4 regions of the Mesorhizobium sp. M1329 genome follow, and region 2 is predicted to be linked to each of the others. Evidence: predicted binding sites of a transcription regulator. Region 2 holds the regulator's gene; each other region holds the start of a gene.
The links. The regulator LexA, encoded in region 2, represses DNA repair genes until DNA is damaged. The targets are predictions, from matches to a motif close to TGTTCNNNNTGTGTTCNG.

Region 1: a site for LexA is predicted at 2,353-2,370, ahead of NKH21_RS07155 (ATP-dependent helicase). Genes of this name have one in related genera too.
Region 3: a site for LexA is predicted at 2,615-2,632, ahead of uvrA (excinuclease ABC subunit UvrA). Genes of this name have one in related genera too.
Region 4: a site for LexA is predicted at 2,963-2,980, ahead of rhuM (RhuM family protein). Genes of this name have one in related genera too.

Annotation. Positions count from the first base shown of each region.
Region 1 is NZ_JAMYLN010000005.1:182,463-186,998, reverse strand. Features, by position in the region: gene NKH21_RS07160 (glucose/quinate/shikimate family membrane-bound PQQ-dependent dehydrogenase) at 1-2,158, opposite strand, end outside; gene NKH21_RS07155 (ATP-dependent helicase) at 2,412-4,536, shown strand, end outside.
Region 2 is NZ_JAMYLN010000030.1:71,698-76,233, reverse strand. Features, by position in the region: gene NKH21_RS25520 (ComEC/Rec2 family competence protein) at 1-1,974, shown strand, start outside; gene lexA (transcriptional repressor LexA) at 1,968-2,702, opposite strand; gene kynU (kynureninase) at 3,151-4,398, shown strand; gene NKH21_RS25505 (hormone-sensitive lipase) at 4,495-4,536, shown strand, end outside.
Region 3 is NZ_JAMYLN010000009.1:62,830-67,365, forward strand. Features, by position in the region: gene NKH21_RS11545 (cupin domain-containing protein) at 1-147, shown strand, start outside; gene NKH21_RS11550 (ArsR/SmtB family transcription factor) at 230-544, shown strand; gene NKH21_RS11555 (SRPBCC family protein) at 541-1,065, shown strand; gene NKH21_RS11560 (ATP-dependent Clp protease proteolytic subunit) at 1,092-1,697, shown strand; gene NKH21_RS11565 (hypothetical protein) at 1,785-2,081, shown strand; gene uvrA (excinuclease ABC subunit UvrA) at 2,782-4,536, shown strand, end outside.
Region 4 is NZ_JAMYLN010000002.1:10,536-15,071, reverse strand. Features, by position in the region: gene NKH21_RS01885 (glycosyltransferase) at 1-759, shown strand, start outside; gene NKH21_RS01880 (GtrA family protein) at 768-1,142, shown strand; gene gshB (glutathione synthase) at 1,356-2,297, shown strand; gene NKH21_RS01870 (hypothetical protein) at 2,520-2,726, opposite strand; tRNA gene NKH21_RS01865 (tRNA-Arg) at 2,786-2,856, opposite strand; gene rhuM (RhuM family protein) at 3,027-4,028, shown strand; gene NKH21_RS01855 (DNA-binding protein) at 4,015-4,185, opposite strand; gene NKH21_RS01850 (DUF3800 domain-containing protein) at 4,195-4,536, shown strand, end outside.

The DNA of each region.
Region 1 (4,536 bases), on a different contig from region 2:
GCTGCTTGCCGGTCGTCAGGTCATAGGCGCGCACATAGTCGTCGACCGCCGCACCAAGGAAGGCGACGCCACCGGCGGTGATCATCGGCCCGCCAATGCCGGGCACGCCGACCTTGAACGGCAGCGGCAGCGGCGTCATGTCGTAGACGGTGCCGTTGCGGTGCTTGTAGACGATCTTGCCGGTCCGAAGGTCGGCGCCCGCCACATAACCCCAGGGCGGCGCCTGGCAGGGAATGCCGAGCGGCGACAGGAACGGCTTCAATATCACTGCGTAAGGCGCACCGTCATTGCGGTTCAGGCCCTGTTCGCTGCCCTTGGTGTCGCCGGGCGGCGGCACGTCGGCGCGCGGCACCAGTTTGGAGATGAACGCCAGGTATGTCGGCATGCCGAACATCACCTGCCGGACCGGATCGACTGCCACGCCGCCCCAATTGAAGGTGCCGAAATTGCCGGGGTAGATCAGCGAGCCCTGCAGTGACGGCGGCGTATAGCGGCCCTCATAGCGCAGCTTCCGAAGCTCGATCCGGCAGGCCAGCTGGTCGAACATGGTGATGCCCCACATGTCGGCGCCGGTCAGCGGTTTCGGACTGAAGCTGAGATCCGAGACCGGCTGCGTCGGCGAGGTATGGTCGCCTTCGATCGCGCCGCCCGGCGCCGGGACTTCCTTGACCGGGACGATCGGCTCGCCGCTGCGCCGGTCGAGCACATAGAGGTCGCCCTGCTTGGTCGGCCCGACCAGCGCCGGCACCACGCCACTTTCCGTGGTGATGTCGACCAGCGTCGGCTGCGCCGGCACGTCCATGTCCCAGAGGTCATGGTGCACGGTCTGTCGCACCCAGCGCAATTGTCCGCTGTTGAGATCGAGCGCGGTGATCGACGAGGAGAATTTCTCGTCATTGGCGCTGCGTCCTGCGCCGAGCTGGTCCGGCGTCTTGTTGCCGAGCGGCACATAAAGCAGGCCGAGTTTCTCGTCGGCGCTCGCCGTCGACCACATGTTGGGCGAATTGTTGGTATAGGTTTGGCCCGGCGGCAGCGGCGTCGTCTGGTCCGGATTGCCGGAATCCCAGTTCCACAACAGCGCGCCGGTGTCGGCATCGTAGGCACGGATGACCCCGGACGGCTCCTGTGTCGAATAATTGTCGTTGACCGCGCCGCCGACGATGATCTTGTTGGCGACGATCAGCGGCGCCGAGGTCGAATAATAATAGCCCGGCTTCGGATATGGCATGTTGGCAAGCAGGTTCAGCGTGCCACCTTCGGCGAAAGTCGGGCAGACCTGGCCGTTCGCGGCATCGAGCGCGATCAGCCGGGCGTCGGACGTCGGCAGGTAGATGCGTGTGGCGCAGGGCTGGCCGGCGGCGATCTTGGCATCGGCATAGTAGGACACGCCGCGGCAGGTCTGGTGCTGACGGTCCTTGTTCAACTTGACCTGCGGATCGAAGCGCCATTTCTCCTTGCCGCTCGCGGCATCGATGGCGATGGCGAAATTATGCGGCGTGCAGATATAGAGCGTGTCGGCGATTTTCAGCGGCGTCACCTGATAGGTCGTCTCGCCGATGTCGTCGGGCCCTTTCACGTCGCCGGTGCGATAGGTCCAGGCCGGCTGCAGATTGGCAACGTTTTCGGCGGTGATCTGGTCGAGCGGCGAATAGCGCTGGCCATATTGCGTACGGCCGTAATAGTGCCATTCGCCGGCCGGCACGTTGCCGCCGAGATCGGCCGTCGGCGTCACCTTGTCGGTGTTGAGTTCACCCGCAATATCCTTTGGATCGGTCGTCATCGAATAGCCGGCGACCGCAAGCGAGGCCAGCACGGCGAGGATCAGCGGGGCGCGTCCGTCGGGACCGGTAAGCCCGCGCCGCGCCCATGGCGTCAACAGCCATAGCGCGACAAGGACGATGATGCCGCCGCGCGGGCCGAGCTCCCACCAGTCGAAGCCGATCTCCCAGACCGCCCAGGCGAGCGTGCCGAGCACGATCGCCGCATAGAGCCACAGCGCCATGGATCTGCGCCTATAGAGCAGCCAGGCGGTGATAAGGAAAGCTAGGCCGACGATGACGTAATACCAGCTGCCGCCCAGCGTCACGAGCCAGATGCCGCCGCCGCCAACCGCCAGGCCGATGAGGAAAAGGATCAGGGAGGTGATGACCACAGCCAAGACGGTGCTCCTTCGACTGGTGCGCTCCGCGACGCGTCCATGGGCAACCCCGCATTGCGTTCCTGCCCCCACGCAACTTTCTCCGGCCCGCCTCCCCTGTCAAGCAAGCTCGGCGTTTTACGGCGCCGGCCCTCGGCAAGCCCGGCGTTTTGGTTAGCGGACCCATTCCAGATTGTGAGTCTACCGACTGGACAGAGAACAAAACGGAGACACTTCTGGCCTTTCGCTGCCGAATCACTACATTCGGGGAGAGATGTCCGGGTTTTCGGAAGACATGCCTTTTTTTGATGAACCGAACGCGCGGCCCATGGCCCCGTCGGGCATTGCCGCGCGCGCCATGGCTGCCCGCGGCAACCAGAACAATGCGCCCGATTATCTCAACGGCCTCAACCCCGAGCAGCGGCTGGCGGTGGAAACCACCGAAGGCCCGGTGCTGGTGCTGGCCGGCGCCGGCACCGGCAAGACGCGGGTGCTCACAACGCGCATCGCCCACATCCTTGCTACCGGCAAGGCCTTTCCCTCGCAGATCCTTGCAGTGACGTTCACCAACAAGGCGGCGCGCGAGATGAAGCAGCGCATCGGCCTGTTGATCGGCGACGGCAATGTCGAGGGCATGCCGTGGCTCGGCACCTTCCACTCGATTGGCGTGAAGCTGCTGCGCCGACATGCCGAGCTGGCCGGGCTCAAATCCGACTTCACCATTCTCGACACCGATGATGTCGTACGGCTGATCAAACAGCTTATCCAGGCCGAAGGGCTGGACGACAAGCGCTGGCCGGCCAAGCAGTTCGCCCAGATGATCGACGGCTGGAAGAACAAGGGCCTTGGGCCCGCCGACATCCCCGAGGGCGATGCCCGTGCCTTCGCCAACGGCAAGGGCCGCGAGCTCTACAAGGCCTATCAGGAGCGGCTGAAAACGCTGAACGCCTGCGACTTCGGCGATCTGCTGTGCCACCCGATCCGCATCTTCCGGGCCAATCCGGACGTGCTGAAGGAATACCACAAGCGCTTCCGCTACATCCTCGTCGACGAATATCAGGACACCAACACCGCGCAGTACATGTGGCTGCGCCTGCTGGCACAGCGGCCTCAATCCTCCCCCCTTGAGGGGGAGGTGCCCGCGAAGCGGGCGGAGGGGGTTGCCGCAGAAGGCACCGCCGATGCGTCGAGCACTGCCGCACGGACCCCACCCGGCCGGGCTTTGCCCGGCCACCCTCCCCTCAAGGGGGAGGGAAATCCGCGGCCAGCCACCGTAAATATCTGCTGCGTCGGCGACGACGACCAGTCGATCTATGGCTGGCGCGGCGCCGAGGTCGACAACATCCTGCGCTTCGACAAGGATTTTCCCGGCGCCACCATCATCCGGCTGGAGCGCAACTACCGCTCGACCGCGCACATCCTCGGCACCGCGTCGCATCTCATCGCCCGCAATGAGGGCCGTTTCGGCAAGACGCTGTTCACCGAAAAGATCGCCGAGGACGACGAGAAGGTGCATGTCCATGCCGCCTGGGATTCCGAGGAGGAGGCCCGCGCCGTCGGCGAGACCATCGAGTCCTACCAACGCCAGAAGCACAATCTCAACGACATGGCGATCCTCGTCCGCGCCTCCTTCCAGATGCGCGAATTCGAGGACCGCTTCGTCACGCTCGGCCTCAACTACCGCGTCATCGGCGGCCCGCGTTTCTACGAGCGGCTCGAGATCCGCGACGCGCTGGCCTTCTTCCGCGTCGTCGCGCAAGGCGCCGACGACCTCGCCTTCGAGCGCATCGTCAACGTGCCGAAGCGCGGCCTGGGCGAGGCCACAATCCGCCAGATCCACGACACCGCACGCGCGCTGCGCATCCCGATGCTGGAGGCGGCGGCAAAACTTGCCGAGAGCGACGAGCTGAAGCCGAAGCCGCGCGCGGCACTGCGCGAGGTATCGGCCAATTTCGAGCGCTGGCAGAAGGCGCTGGAAACCACGCCGCACACCGAGCTGGCCGAGACCATCCTGGAGGAGAGCGGCTACACCGACATGTGGAAGAACGACCGCTCGGTCGAAGCGCCCGGCCGGCTGGAAAACCTCAAGGAGTTGATCCGCTCCATGGAGGAGTACGAATCGCTGCGCTCCTTCCTCGAACATGTCGCGCTGGTGATGGACGCCGAGCAGAACGCCGAGCTCGACGCCGTCAACATCATGACGCTGCATTCGGCCAAGGGCCTCGAATTCGAAACCGTGTTCCTGCCCGGCTGGGAGGAAGGCCTGTTCCCACACCAACGCTCGCTCGACGAGGGCGGCCGCTCAGGGCTGGAGGAGGAACGCCGCCTCGCCTATGTCGGCCTGACCCGCGCCAAGAAGAACCTGCACATCTGGTTCGTTTCCAACCGCCGCATCCACG
Region 2 (4,536 bases):
CGTGTCGGGACGCATATGCTCGGTTCCGAAATCTCGACGCGGCTGACGGGTCGCGTCGTATCGTACGAGCCCATGGCGAGCGGCCGCATCAGGCTGACGATCGATGTGATCTCAACCGCCAGGCCGACACTGCGTTACATGCCGGAACGGGTCCGCGTTTCGGCGATGAAAATACCGGCTGAGCTGACCGCCGGTTCCGAGATCGCCGGCTATGTGCGGCTGCTGCCGCCGACCGGGCCGGTGCGGCCCGACAGCTATGATTTCTCCTTCGACAGCTATTTCGCCGGTATCGGCGGCAGCGGCTTTTTTCTCGGCAATCCGAAAGTCGTGTCGTCGGGCAGCATGCCGCTTGCCGCGCGGCTTTCTTCTGCGATCGAAGACGCGCGCGAATCCATCGCCGACCATATCCGCAGCCGCATCGGCGGCGCCGAGGGCGAGATTGCTGCTGCGCTGATCGTCGGCGTGCGCGCCGGCATTCCCGAGGAGATCAACGAAGCGATGCGGCGTACAGGCATCTATCACATCATCTCTATCTCGGGGCTGCATATGGCGTTGGTCGCCGGCACCATCATGGCGCTGCTACGCGGCGCCTTTGCGCTGTTTCCCGATTTCTCATCGCGACGGCCGGTCAAGAAATATGCCGCGGCCGCCGCGCTTTTTTCGATTGCGGCCTACCTCGTCTTTTCCGGCATTGTGGTAGCGGCCGAACGCAGCTTCATCATGCTGGCGGTGATGCTTATCGCCGTGCTGTTCGACCGGGCCGCGCTCACCATGCGCAACCTGGCGATCTCGGCCATCGCGGTCATTCTGGTGTCGCCACACGAGGTGGTCGGTCCGAGCTTCCAGATGTCCTTCGCCGCGACGGCGGCCCTTGTCGGCGCCTATGCCGGCTGGTCCGACTACCGCGCCGGCAGGGCCACCAGGCCGCCGCCGCGGCGGTCGCCGCTACGCCTCGCCACGCGAAAGGTCCTGCTGGGCATGGGCGGCCTGGCGATGACCTCAATCATTGCAGGGAGCGCCACGGCGCTTTTCGCCATATGGCATTTCCAGCGCGTGGCGCCGCTCAGCCTGTTCGCCAATCTGGCCATCATGCCCATCGTCTCACTGGTCGTCATGCCCTTCGCCGTCCTCAGTGCGCTGGCGATGCCGTTCGGCGCGGATGGGCCTTTCCTATACGTGATGGGCAAGGGGCTGACGGCGATGATCGCCCTGTCCGGGTGGATCTCCGAGCGCTCGCCAATCGATGCGGTTGGGCTGATTTCGCTGAGATCCGTCCTTTTGGTGACGATCGCCCTTGTCATTGCCAGCATGGCGACGACCTGGTTGCGGCTGGCGGCACTTCCTTTTGCGCTCGCCGGCTTGCTAACGACAACCCAGACGCGCGTACCCGATGTATTGATCTCGGAGGACGCACGGTTGGTCGCGCTGCCGATCGACAGCGGTGAACTCGCGGTCAACCGGGCACGCCCGAATGAGTTCACCATCGACAACTGGAAACGCGCGCTCACATCAGAGGCTATCGTCGCGCCGGAAACACCTGGAAAGAACGATCCGCAATTCGACATTGCCGATCCGGCCGACCTACCGCCGGGTATGCCGTTCATTTGCACGGACGGCCTCTGCCTTGCCAGGCATCCATCCGGCGCGATCATCGCACAAGCCAAGGACCGCGATACTGCGCGGCCAGCCTGCGCCTTTGCCAGTTTGATCGTCATCGACGACGCCACCGCCCATAACCCCTGCTACTACGACCGGCTGGTCCTCGTCGTCACCAAACGGCAACTGGCGCGCGCGGGAAGTGCCGCCGTCTATTTCGATCCACAAGCTGCAACACGCGCCGAAATCCGTTTCGCGGTCGAAAAATCATACCGGCCCTGGCACGTGCAGCGGAAATTTTCACGCGCGGCACGGGGCCTGCCGCCATACCGCAGGGCCGACAAACCCAAAGCCGGCGCCAAGGGCGGAACTCAGTAGCGGCGGATCAGTCCGACGAGCTTGCCTTGCACCTTGACCCTGTCTGGTCCGAAGATGCGCGTCTCGTAGGCCGGATTGGCGGCTTCCAGGGCGATCGAAGCGCCCTTGCGGCGGAACCGCTTCAGCGTCGCTTCCTCCTCGTCGACCAGTGCCACCACGATCTCACCGGGGCTCGCCGTATCGGCATTGCGGATGATCACCGTGTCGCCGTCGAAAATGCCAGCCTCGATCATCGAATCGCCTTTGACCTCGAGCGCATAATGCTCGCCGCCCATGATCATATCCGGCGGCACCGAAATCGAATGCGTCTGGTGCTGGATGGCGTCGATCGGCACACCGGCGGCGATGCGGCCCATCACCGGGATCGAAACGGCGGCGACGACATCGTCGTCATTTCCGGCCGCAGGGACGCGCGACGATGTCGGCTTGCCTTGCCGCGGACCGCCTTGCCCAAGACTGCCCTGGATGACACTCGGCGAGAACTTGCGTGCCGCATTGAGGCCGGGGGCGATCGAGTCAGGCAGGCGCAGCACCTCCAGCGCACGGGCCCGGTTGGGCAAACGGCGAATGAAGCCGCGCTCCTCCAGTGCCGTAATCAGCCGGTGGATTCCCGATTTGGAAGCCAGGTCGAGCGCTTCCTTCATCTCGTCGAAGGAAGGCGGGATACCGCTTTCCTTCAATCTTTCGTGGATGAACATAAGCAGTTCGTGTTGTTTGCGTGTCAGCATAGCGACCCCCAACAGAATCAGAAAAACAAACCCAGAACAAACACTATCTGTTCCAGTTGTGTTCCGCAACTGTTTAAAGTTTAATGAATGCGTTAAGGCTCGGGAAACAAACGACGTCCCCTAACCGGGGTACCCCACTTTCACCGTCGCGAGCCTCATCGCCTTGATTCTGCTTTCGTTTGCGCCCTTCTGGCTTCCCGGAAGGCCACATTGGCATCGGCCGTCGGTCGGCGGAGGGCACGGAAGTGAACCCCTATCGAGTGTGCGGTTTGGTCAATGCACCGTGAACGAAACGAACTCAAAACGCCAACCTCGGGTTAAGTCCTGGTTTCCACCGCCTGGTTAGGCTGCTTCTCGCCGGTGGAGCCTTCCTGCGCGCAACCAGGTGATGGAAGAACAGTCGATGCGTATCCGGCGTTGCATTGAATTTTGGGGGAGCAGGCAAATCATGACAGGAATTCCCGATCTCGCGGCCATAAAGGCGATGGATGCCGCAGATCCGCTGCGCGCGATGCGCGACCGCTTTGTGTTGCCGCAAGGAGTGATCTATCTCGACGGCAATTCGCTAGGAGCTGCTTCACGTGCCGCTTTCGATGAATTGCGCAAGGCCGCGACCGAAGAATGGTCGCATGATCTCATCCGCGCATGGAACACGGCCGGCTGGTTCAACATGCCGCTTGAACTTGGCGACCAGCTCGGGCGCCTGATCGGTGCCGCGGCCGGCCAGACGGTGGTCTGCGACACGACGTCGGTCAACATCTATAAACTGCTGCACGCCGCCATGGCCATGCGACCGGAGCGGCAGGTCATCGTCGCCGAGGGCGATAGTTTTCCGACGGACCTCTACATGGCTGAGGGTGTGGCTTCGACGCGAAAGGATACGCTGCTGCGCCTCTCGGGGGTCGACGCGCCGAGCATCGAAGAGCTGATCGACGAACGCACCGCTGTGGTGCTGGTCAACCACGTCAACTACAAGTCGGGCGAACTGCGCGACATGCCGGCGCTGACGCGCAGAGCCCAGGAAGCCGGGGCGATGATCGTCTGGGATCTCTGCCACACCGCTGGAGCGATGCCAGTCGAGCTCGACAAGGCAAACGCCGATTTTGCCGTTGGCTGCACCTACAAATATCTGAATGGCGGCCCGGGCGCGCCTGCTTTCATCTATGCGGCTGAGCGGCATCTTGCCGACATCCAGCAGCCGCTCACCGGCTGGTGGGGCCATGCACGGCCCTTCGCCTTCGAGCCAGGCTATGCGGCCGGCACCGGCATCCGCCGGTTTCTGTGCGGCACGCAGCCGGTCCTGTCGATGCGCACGCTTAAGGGCGCGCTCGACATCTGGAACGATGTCGACATGACGGCGGTGCGCAAGAAGAGCATCGCGCTGGCCGATCTGTTCATCGAGCTTGTCGAGGCAAAGTGCGGCACTTACGGGCTCACGCTCGAAAGCACGCGCGATGGGGAAAAACGCGGCAGCCAGATTTCATTCATGCATGAGCATGGCTACCAGATCATGCGCGCGCTGATCGAACGTGGCGTGATCGGCGATTTTCGCGCGCCATCGACCATGCGCTTCGGCTTCACCCCGCTCTATGTCGGCTATGCCGATGTCTGGCAGGCCGTCGAAGTACTTGAGGACATCCTGCGCACCGGTGCATGGAAGGATGCGCGCTTCGCCATCAAGACGGCTGTCACTTGAGATTGATGCGAGAGCTGGAGCCGTGAGGCTGGCGACGACGCGCCGCGCGATGCTCACGCTACGTCGCAAGGCCATATTGCCAGGGGAGGGCGCAGGGTGTTCGAACGTCACATTGCCGATTGGGACAACGCCTATGCC
Region 3 (4,536 bases), on a different contig from region 2:
GTTGTTGCCGCGCACAGGCAACATGGCTTCCGAAACGTCGGCTCCGAACTGCTTCATATCCGTGCCGTGCTCGCGTCACCCGTTTTCGAGGCGACATTTAACGGATCTCCAGACATGGTGAGACGCTGGCTTCCGACGCGTTTGTAAAATCTCGCCCGTCGTAAAAAAACACTGCCTGTCCTCGAAACGCGACTTGCCAAACCGATAAGTATCGACTTATGCTTTTAGCATGATCGAAGCAGACATTTTTCGGGCACTGGCCGATCCAACGCGTCGCGCCGTCTATGAGCGGCTCGCCGACGGCGAGATGACGGTGTCTGAACTGCGCACTGACATGCCGGTATCGCAGCCGGCGGTATCGCAGCATCTCGCCGTGCTGCGCGGCGCCGGCCTCGTCATCGAGCGGCGGGCCGGCCGCAACGCCTATTACCGCGCCGATCCGAAGGGGCTTGCGCCGCTGCTCGGCTGGATCGAACGCTACCGTGCGTTCTGGCCAGAGCGCATCGAAAGGCTCAAGACGGTGTTGAAGGACATGGACCAATGACCAGCCGAGGCAAAGAACGCGCGGAAATGGCCGCAGACAAGATCGAGTTCGAGTGCGAACTGCCCGAGCCGCCGGAAAAAGTGTGGAGGGCGCTGACGGTGCCGGACCTGCTCGCGGCCTGGATGATGCCGAACGACATCAAGCCCGAAATCGGCAACCGCTTTGCCTTTAAAGCGCCGAATGCGCCGATCGAGTGCGAAATCCTCGACGCAGATCCAGGACGGCTGCTGCGCTATTCCTGGCGGGAGCGGCCGGCGCCCGGCGATACGCAGGTGCCGCCCGGCAGCCCCCTGGACAGCCCAATGAGCGACAACCCAGTGGACAGCATCGTCACCTTTACCCTCGACCGCACCGTTTCCGGCGGCACGCATCTGCGCATCGTCCATGATGGTTTTGCTCGGGCAGCAGTGCCGGAGATCGCGATGGCATGCGCCGGTTGCCGACTCTCGTTTGAAGCGCGTGCTCCCAGGCACAAGCAGATCGCCGCAAACACCCCGCGCCTCCTTCTGCGCGCGGCCTGAACACGATCAGCCTACGGAGAAAAATAATGAGCGGCCTTGCCAATTTGGTTCCGATGGTGATCGAGCAGTCGAGCCGCGGCGAACGTGCCTTCGACATATTTTCGCGGCTGCTGCGCGAGCGCATCGTCTTCATCAACGGGCCGATCGACGACGGCACCTCGGCGCTAGTCTGCGCCCAGCTTCTGTCGCTGGAATCCGACAATCCCGACAAGGAGGTCTCGCTCTACATCAACTCGCCGGGCGGCGTGGTGACCAGCGGTTTCGCCATCTATGATACGATGCAGTATATCAGCTGCCCGGTCTCCACCGTTTGTATGGGTTTCGCCGCCTCGATGGCCTCGTTCCTTTTGATGGCCGGCACACCGGGGCGGCGCATCGCGCTACCCAACACCAGCATCGTGCTGCATCAGCCTCTCGGCGGCTTCCAGGGCCAAGCCTCCGATATCCAGCGCCATGCCGAGGGCATCCTTCGCACCAAGCGGCGCATGACCGATCTTTACGCCCACCATTGCGGCCGCACCTACGAAGAAGTGGAACGCACGCTCGACCGCGACTTTTTCATGACTGCGCAGGAGGCCAAGGATTGGGGCCTCGTCGACCATGTTTTCGACACTCGCAAGCAGGCCGCATGAACGAGCCGGGCCGGCGGACGATCCGGCGCCTGCAATTTCAGCGCCATCGGTCTGGTCTTGCCGCTATCACGGCACTATACTCCGGCGATGACTGCCAGCCGTTCATCCAGCCTGTTATGCCTTGCTATCGCTACCGTGGCCGGCACGAACATGCTGGTGGACATGGCATTTGCCCAAGATAATTCGACGTCTTCGCAAAAGGGCGCCCTGCCCGGCGTGACCGGCGACTATCGCATCGCCGAGCCTACCCCGCAGCCTGAGCCAGACGACGCGGTTCCAAGCAGCGGCAACGGCACGTTCAAGATCGGCGATACCGACGTTCGCATTTCCGGCAGCATAACCATCGACGTCGCTACCGGCGGGATCAGGCCCCCCAGCCGGTAAGTTCGCCTGGTATGCACCACAAATGTGCGCTTCAAACGAACAGCCCCGCCATTGCTTGTGCAACTGACGGGGCTTCTTGGATCTGAAATCCAAATTGCCGGGAGTTTCATGCCGGCTTTTCATTTCGGATGCTTCGCGGCGTTCAGCCGACGATCCGACTAGCAGTCTCTGATTGTTGTGGGGATCGGCAAGTCAACGTTGGCAGGTAGCGCGCAAAACGCCTGACCTGGCCACTTATACCTGCCGCGGCTCCAGCGACACGTGGAGCCTCAAGGAACTATCCGGTGGAGTCATGCCTCTGCTCTCCTTCTGTTCGTTGCGACTGTCGTCGTCGAAGCGCTCATCGCAAACCCGCGGCGTCTCGCAGGCTAGCCCCAGGCCGCGAGGCCATCGAAAGACGGCCGGCTTCGTTGACGTCTGGAGTCTGCCCCCGTGACGCATTGACGTCAACCTTGAATAGCCGATTACCGAAAAATGTGATCGCGAGACGCGCTTTGTGAAGCCGGCTGTACGGGCAGCTTTTGTCAGGAGCGTGTTCGGCCTTTGTTCTTTCCGCTTGCCCGTTCGCGCGAAAGGCGGTTAAACGCTTTGGTCGAGAGTTGTGGCGTCTCTCGAAAAGGCGGCGAAATTACCTACATAGGGGATGGTCGGGAAAACCCGCCCATCCCACGAATTCCAGATTCTGAGGCGGCGACCGGCGATGGCCGACCATAAATATCTCTCCATTCGCGGGGCACGCGAACACAATCTGAAGAACGTCGATCTCGACCTGCCGCGTGACAGCCTGATCGTCATGACCGGCCTGTCGGGGTCGGGCAAGTCGTCGCTTGCCTTCGACACCATCTACGCCGAGGGCCAGCGCCGCTATGTCGAGAGCCTTTCGGCCTATGCACGGCAATTCCTCGAAATGATGCAGAAGCCGGACGTCGACCAGATCGACGGCCTGTCGCCGGCCATCTCCATCGAGCAGAAGACCACCTCGAAGAACCCACGTTCGACGGTCGGCACCGTCACCGAGATCTACGACTATATGCGGCTTTTGTTCGCCCGCGTCGGCGTACCCTATTCACCGGCCACCGGCCTGCCGATCGAGAGCCAGACGGTTTCGCAGATGGTCGACCGGGTGCTTGCAGTCGAGGAAGGCACCCGGCTGTTCATCCTGGCGCCGATGGTGCGCGGCCGCAAAGGCGAGTACCGCAAGGAACTGCTGGAGCTGCAGAAGAAGGGGTTTCAGCGCGTCAAGGTCGATGGCGTCTTCTACGAGATCGCCGACGTGCCGGCCTTGGACAAGAAGTACAAGCATGACATCGACGTTGTCGTCGACCGCATCGTCGTGCGCGGCGATCTGGCGACGCGGCTCGCCGATTCCATCGAGACCGCGCTGAAGCTTGCAGACGGACTGGCGGTAGCGGAATTTGCCGACAAGCCGCTCGACGCCAGCCAGACCGGCGAGGATTCGGTCAACAAATCGAAGAACGAGACGCATGAACGCATGCTGTTCTCGGAAAAGTTCGCCTGCCCGGTATCCGGTTTCACCATTCCCGAGATCGAGCCCAGGCTGTTCTCCTTCAACAATCCGTTCGGCGCCTGCCCGACCTGCGACGGGCTCGGCAGCCAGCGCGCCATCGATGCCAGCCTGGTCGTGCCCGACGAGAATGTCTCGCTGCGCGCCGGCGCCGTCAGCCCGTGGGCGAAGTCGACCTCGCCCTATTATGCGCAAACGCTGGAAGCGCTGGGCGTTGCCTATGGCTTCAAGCTCGGCGACAAGTTCAAGGATCTGAGCGACGAGGCAAAGCAAGCCGTCCTGCACGGCACCGGCGAGCGCGAAATCACCTTCCACTACGATGACGGCCTGCGCTCCTACAAGACGACGAAAACCTTCGAGGGCGTCATCCCCAATCTCGAGCGCCGCTGGAAAGAAACCGAATCCGCCTGGATGCGCGAGGAGATCGAGCGCTTCATGTCGGCCACACCGTGCCCGGCGTGCCGCGGCTATCGGCTGAAGGCCGAGGCGCTCGCGGTCAAGATCGCCGGCAAGCACATTGGCGAGGTCACCGAGCTGTCGATCCGCAAGGCCGACCAGTGGTTCACCGATCTGCCCGCTTCGCTCAACGACAAGCAGAACGAGATCGCGGTGCGCGTGCTCAAGGAAATCCGCGAGCGGCTGCGCTTCCTCAACGATGTCGGGCTCGATTATCTGACGCTGTCGCGCAACTCCGGCACGCTTTCGGGCGGCGAGAGCCAGCGCATCCGTCTTGCCTCGCAGATCGGCTCCGGCCTGACCGGCGTGCTTTACGTGCTGGACGAGCCATCGATCGGTCTGCACCAGCGCGACAATGCCCGCCTGCTCGATACGCTGAAGCATCTGCGCGACATCGGCAACACGGTGATCGTCGTCGAGCACGACGAGGACGCCATACTGCATGCCGACTACGTCGTCGATATCGGCCCGGCC
Region 4 (4,536 bases), on a different contig from region 2:
GACATCTACCTGATGGCCGACGGCGACGGCACCTATGCGCCGGAGGACGCGCCGCAACTGATCAACATGCTGCTGACCGAGCGCTCCGACATGGTGGTGGGCACAAGGCGCGGCGTCGCCAACGATGCCGGCAGGACGGGCCACGCCTTCGGCAACCGCATCTTCAACAGCCTTTACAAGCGGCTGTTCGGCTCGGACTTTACCGATATCTTCTCGGGTTACCGCGCCTTCACCAGGCGCTTCGTCAAGAGTTTTCCCGCCGTTTCCGGCGGCTTCGAGATCGAGACCGAAATGTCGGTGCACGCCTCGCAGCTGAAATTGCCGGTCAGCGAGATCGGGCTCGACTACGGCCGCCGGCCGAAAGGCTCCTCGTCGAAGCTGTCGACCTTTCGCGACGGCGCGAAGATCCTGTGGATGTTCGCCATGCTGATGAAGGAGACGCAGCCGCTGCGTTTCTTCGGCGCTTTTTCCGTGTTTTTCCTGGCATCGAGCCTGTTCCTGATGGCGCCGGTGCTGATCGAGTTCGCCGAAACCGGGCTCGTGCCGCGCATGCCGACCTGGGTACTGTCGGTCGGGCTGCTGCTGCTGTCGATGCTGGCGGCGGTGACCGGGGTAATCCTCGATTCGGTGTCGCGCGGCCGGGCCGAGCAGAAGCGCATCTTCTATCTGTCGATGCCTTCCGGTCGTGTCGAACGTGAACGTGCAAGCGCGCTCGCGACTTTGAAGGCCGGACCGCGCAAGACCCCGCGGGCGGCTTAGATTTCTAAATGGGACGCCTCGCCCGCTTCATTGTCGCCGGCGGCATCGGCTTCGTCGCCGACGCGGCGGTGCTTTGGCTGGTGCTGACGATAGCGCCGCTTGGCCCCTTCGCGGCTCGCATCATCTCGATCGGTTTTGCCCTGTCCGTCACCTGGCTGATCAACCGCCATCTGACCTTCTCGCCTTCCAGCCGCGGCATCGCGCAAGAGGGCGCACGCTACGGCGGCGTCGGCATCGCCACCAGCATCGTCAATTATCTCGTCTATTGCGCCATCCTGTTCGCGCTGCCGATGGTGTCGCCGCTGATAGCTCTTGCGGCCGCCTCGCTGGTTGCCATGGCGCTGTCCTTCCTCGGCTATTCCAAGCTGGTCTTCGACCGCTGAAGGCATCGCATTGGATCTGCGCCAAGCGAAGCGCAGCCTCATCATGACCTTGGCCGATTGGCAGAAGCCGCCGATTTCCTTATATCGCTGTCGTCGATGCATCGGCCCTAAAATCGGAATCGATTTTCCGACAGCACGATGCATGGATTCAAAAGTGTTGGAGCGTACTTTGTGCATCCAAGTGGATCGCCCCAAGTGCGCCGGAGAGCTGCCATGCCCCTGAAAGTCGCCGTCCAGATGGACCATATCTCCACCGTGTCGATTGCCGGCGACACGTCGTTTGCGCTGTCGCTGGAAGCGCAGCGGCGCGGCCACCAGCTGTTCCACTACACGCCCGACCGGCTGTCGCTGCGCGACGGCAAGGTGTTCGCCCGTATCGAGGAGATGCAGGTCCGCGACGAGAAGGGCAACCATTATTCGCTGGGCGAAGAAGTCCGCACCGACCTATCGGAGATGGACGTCATCCTTTTGCGGCAGGATCCGCCGTTCGACATGAACTACATCACCACCACGCATATCCTCGAGTGCATCCATCCGAAAACGCTGGTGGTCAACGATCCGGCCTGGGTGCGCAACAGCCCGGAAAAGATCTTCGTCACCGAATTTCCCGACCTGATGCCGGACACGCTGATCACCAAGGACCCGCTCGAGGTCGCGGCGTTCCGCAAGGAGTTCGGCGATATCATCGTCAAACCGCTCTACGGCAATGGCGGCGCCGGCATCTTCCATCTGCATGAGGCCGACCGCAACCTAGCCTCGCTGCTCGAAATGTTCGGCCAGATGTTCCGCGAACCGTACATCGTGCAGCGCTACCTCAAGGAGGTGCGCTCCGGCGACAAGCGCATCATCCTGATCGACGGTGAGCCGGTCGGCGCCATCAACCGCGTGCCGGCCGAGCATGATTCGCGCTCCAACATGCATGTCGGCGGCCGCGCCGAAAAAACCGAGCTGACGGAACGCGAACGCGAGATCTGCGCCCGCATCGGCCCCTCGTTGAAGGAGCGCGGCTTCATCCTTGTCGGCATTGACGTCATCGGCGACTACATGACCGAGATCAACGTGACCTCACCGACCGGCATACGCGAAGTGCGGCGCTTCGGCGGCGCCGACATCGCCAGCCTGTTCTGGGATGCGGTGGAGGACAAGCGTAACTAGTCGCTTCGGGAGCGCCGCGTTGCAAACATTGCAGCCGTTGCGTTCAGCATGTTCCCCAAATGTTCTTGCCTTCGCCGGGCGATTATATATTTGACAAACCCGGAACCATGTAGGAATATAATCCTGACAGGCCGGCAACCCAAAAGGAGTACCAGCTAATGAAAACTGCATCTGAGATGGCAGGGAAAAGACCGGCTTACGGTCTGGCTTCCGAGGCAGGAGTTATTTTCGCCGAGCCTGCACCTGAAGAAGACCATCTATCTTCGTCGTCATCACTTCCAAGTTATGATCGATTGCAGAAAGCGCTATTGCGATATGCTCTAAGGCTTCGGCGATTTTTTCGTCGGCCGCCATTGACCCGTTGAGATCTGGAGTTGGGCTAAAAGGACGGATAACGCCTTGCGGGCCTGTCTTACGGATACGTTGCATTGTGTTCCTCCCTCAAAGAGGCAGGAGAGCACGGATACTGAAATTTAGAAAGAAAAAGCGGCCCCGTGTCAGAATCGAACTGACGTCTCCGATTTAGAAGAAAGGCATCCTAACCACTAGACGAACGGGGGAGACATGCTCCCCTGCGGGCCGCACGGGCCTAATGACTGTCTATTGACGTAAAGTCAACCTGATCCGTAGGGGAATGTGCGGAATTCAGCTTGGAGATATTTTAGCGGATCATAACAAGAACGCTCTGGTCGTGTTACGTTGCGTAATTCGAATCGGAGAGAATCGTTTATGGCAATCCCACCGAAGAAGACCATTGCGCAGAAAACCAAAGAAGCGGCGAAACAGTTGGAGCTTGAACTAGTGCAGTTCAAGCTCGGCAAAACCGCGATCAGCTTCAACCTTGACGTTGACCACGAAACTATCTGGGCAACACAGGACCAGATCGCTTCGCTTTTTGAGCGCGAGCGCAGCGTCATTTCGAAGCATGTTGGTAACATTATCGAGGAAGGCGAACTGGAGGAAAGCGCAGTTTGTGCAAAATTTGCACAAATTGGTCCAAGCGGGAAACCCAGCCAAGTCACCCATTATAATCTCGATATGATCCTGTCGGTCGGCTACCGCGTCAGTTCGCCAAAGGCCACAGAGTTCCGCAAATGGGCCACAGCTACCCTGCGCTCCTATATCGTTGATGGCTATGCGATCAACGAAGCCCGTCTCAAGGACAGCCCGGCAGCGCTGCGCAAGCTGGCCGCCAGAATCCGTGAGCTTCGTTCCGACGAAAAGAACATATATGCTGCTGTCCGCGACTGCTTCAAAGAGGCTTCCTCTGACTACGACAACCAGTCTTCGGCCTGTCGCTCGTTCTTCGCGTTGATGCAGGACAAGTTCCTGTATGCGATCACTCAGAGCACCGCGTCTCAGCTGATTTTAGGTCGGGCAGACCGCAAGACAGCGAACATGGGCATTGTCCATTTCGCTGGTAACATGCCGTCCGTCACAGAGGCGCAGATCGGCAAGAATTATCTCGACAGCGACGAACTCTACATCCTGCACATTCTTTGCGAGCAGTTTCTGCTCTACGCCGAATCCAGCGCCATCCGGGGCAAAACGCTCAAGATGGCAGACCTAACGGCCAAGCTGGATAGCCTTCTGTCGGTCAACGATTACCCTGTCTTTAAGGGTTACAAGGACTTCCTGAGAGATAAGGCGATAAACCACGCAAAGGCTGAATACGCCATGTGGCAGCGCCGTCTATCGAAAGACGACCCGAAGAAGCTCACCCCGGCTTAGAAGCCTTTTTGGGCTTCTCTTCCTTCTGTGGCGGGGCCTTCGCCACCTTCTTCAACACGCGGTCAAAGGCTTCCTCTGACTGGTCGGTTTCCAGTTCGCGGGCGGCCTCGCGAAACTTGTCCACTTGGGACTCTGCTTTCTTTTGAGAATCGGCCATTGTCGCCTCATGTATCGGATGTATTTGGATGAAGTAGGCGTCGAGGCCATGAAGCGCCTGAACGACGACAACTTCCGCTATCTGAGCCTAACCGGCGCGATAATGAAAAAGGATCACGCCAGAGACTATCTGGTACCTGCGTTTGACCGGATCAAGGCCGACATTTTAAGCCAAGATCCGGACGCGCCGATATGCTTCCATCGCGTCGACATTAGGAATTCGCGCGGTCCATTTGAGCCACTAAAGGACCGAGACGCCAGAGAAGAATTCGACCGCCGTATTCTACAGGTTATGTCCGACGCCGACTATCGCATAATTACGGCTTTGATAGACAAGCAGTGGATGACGGAA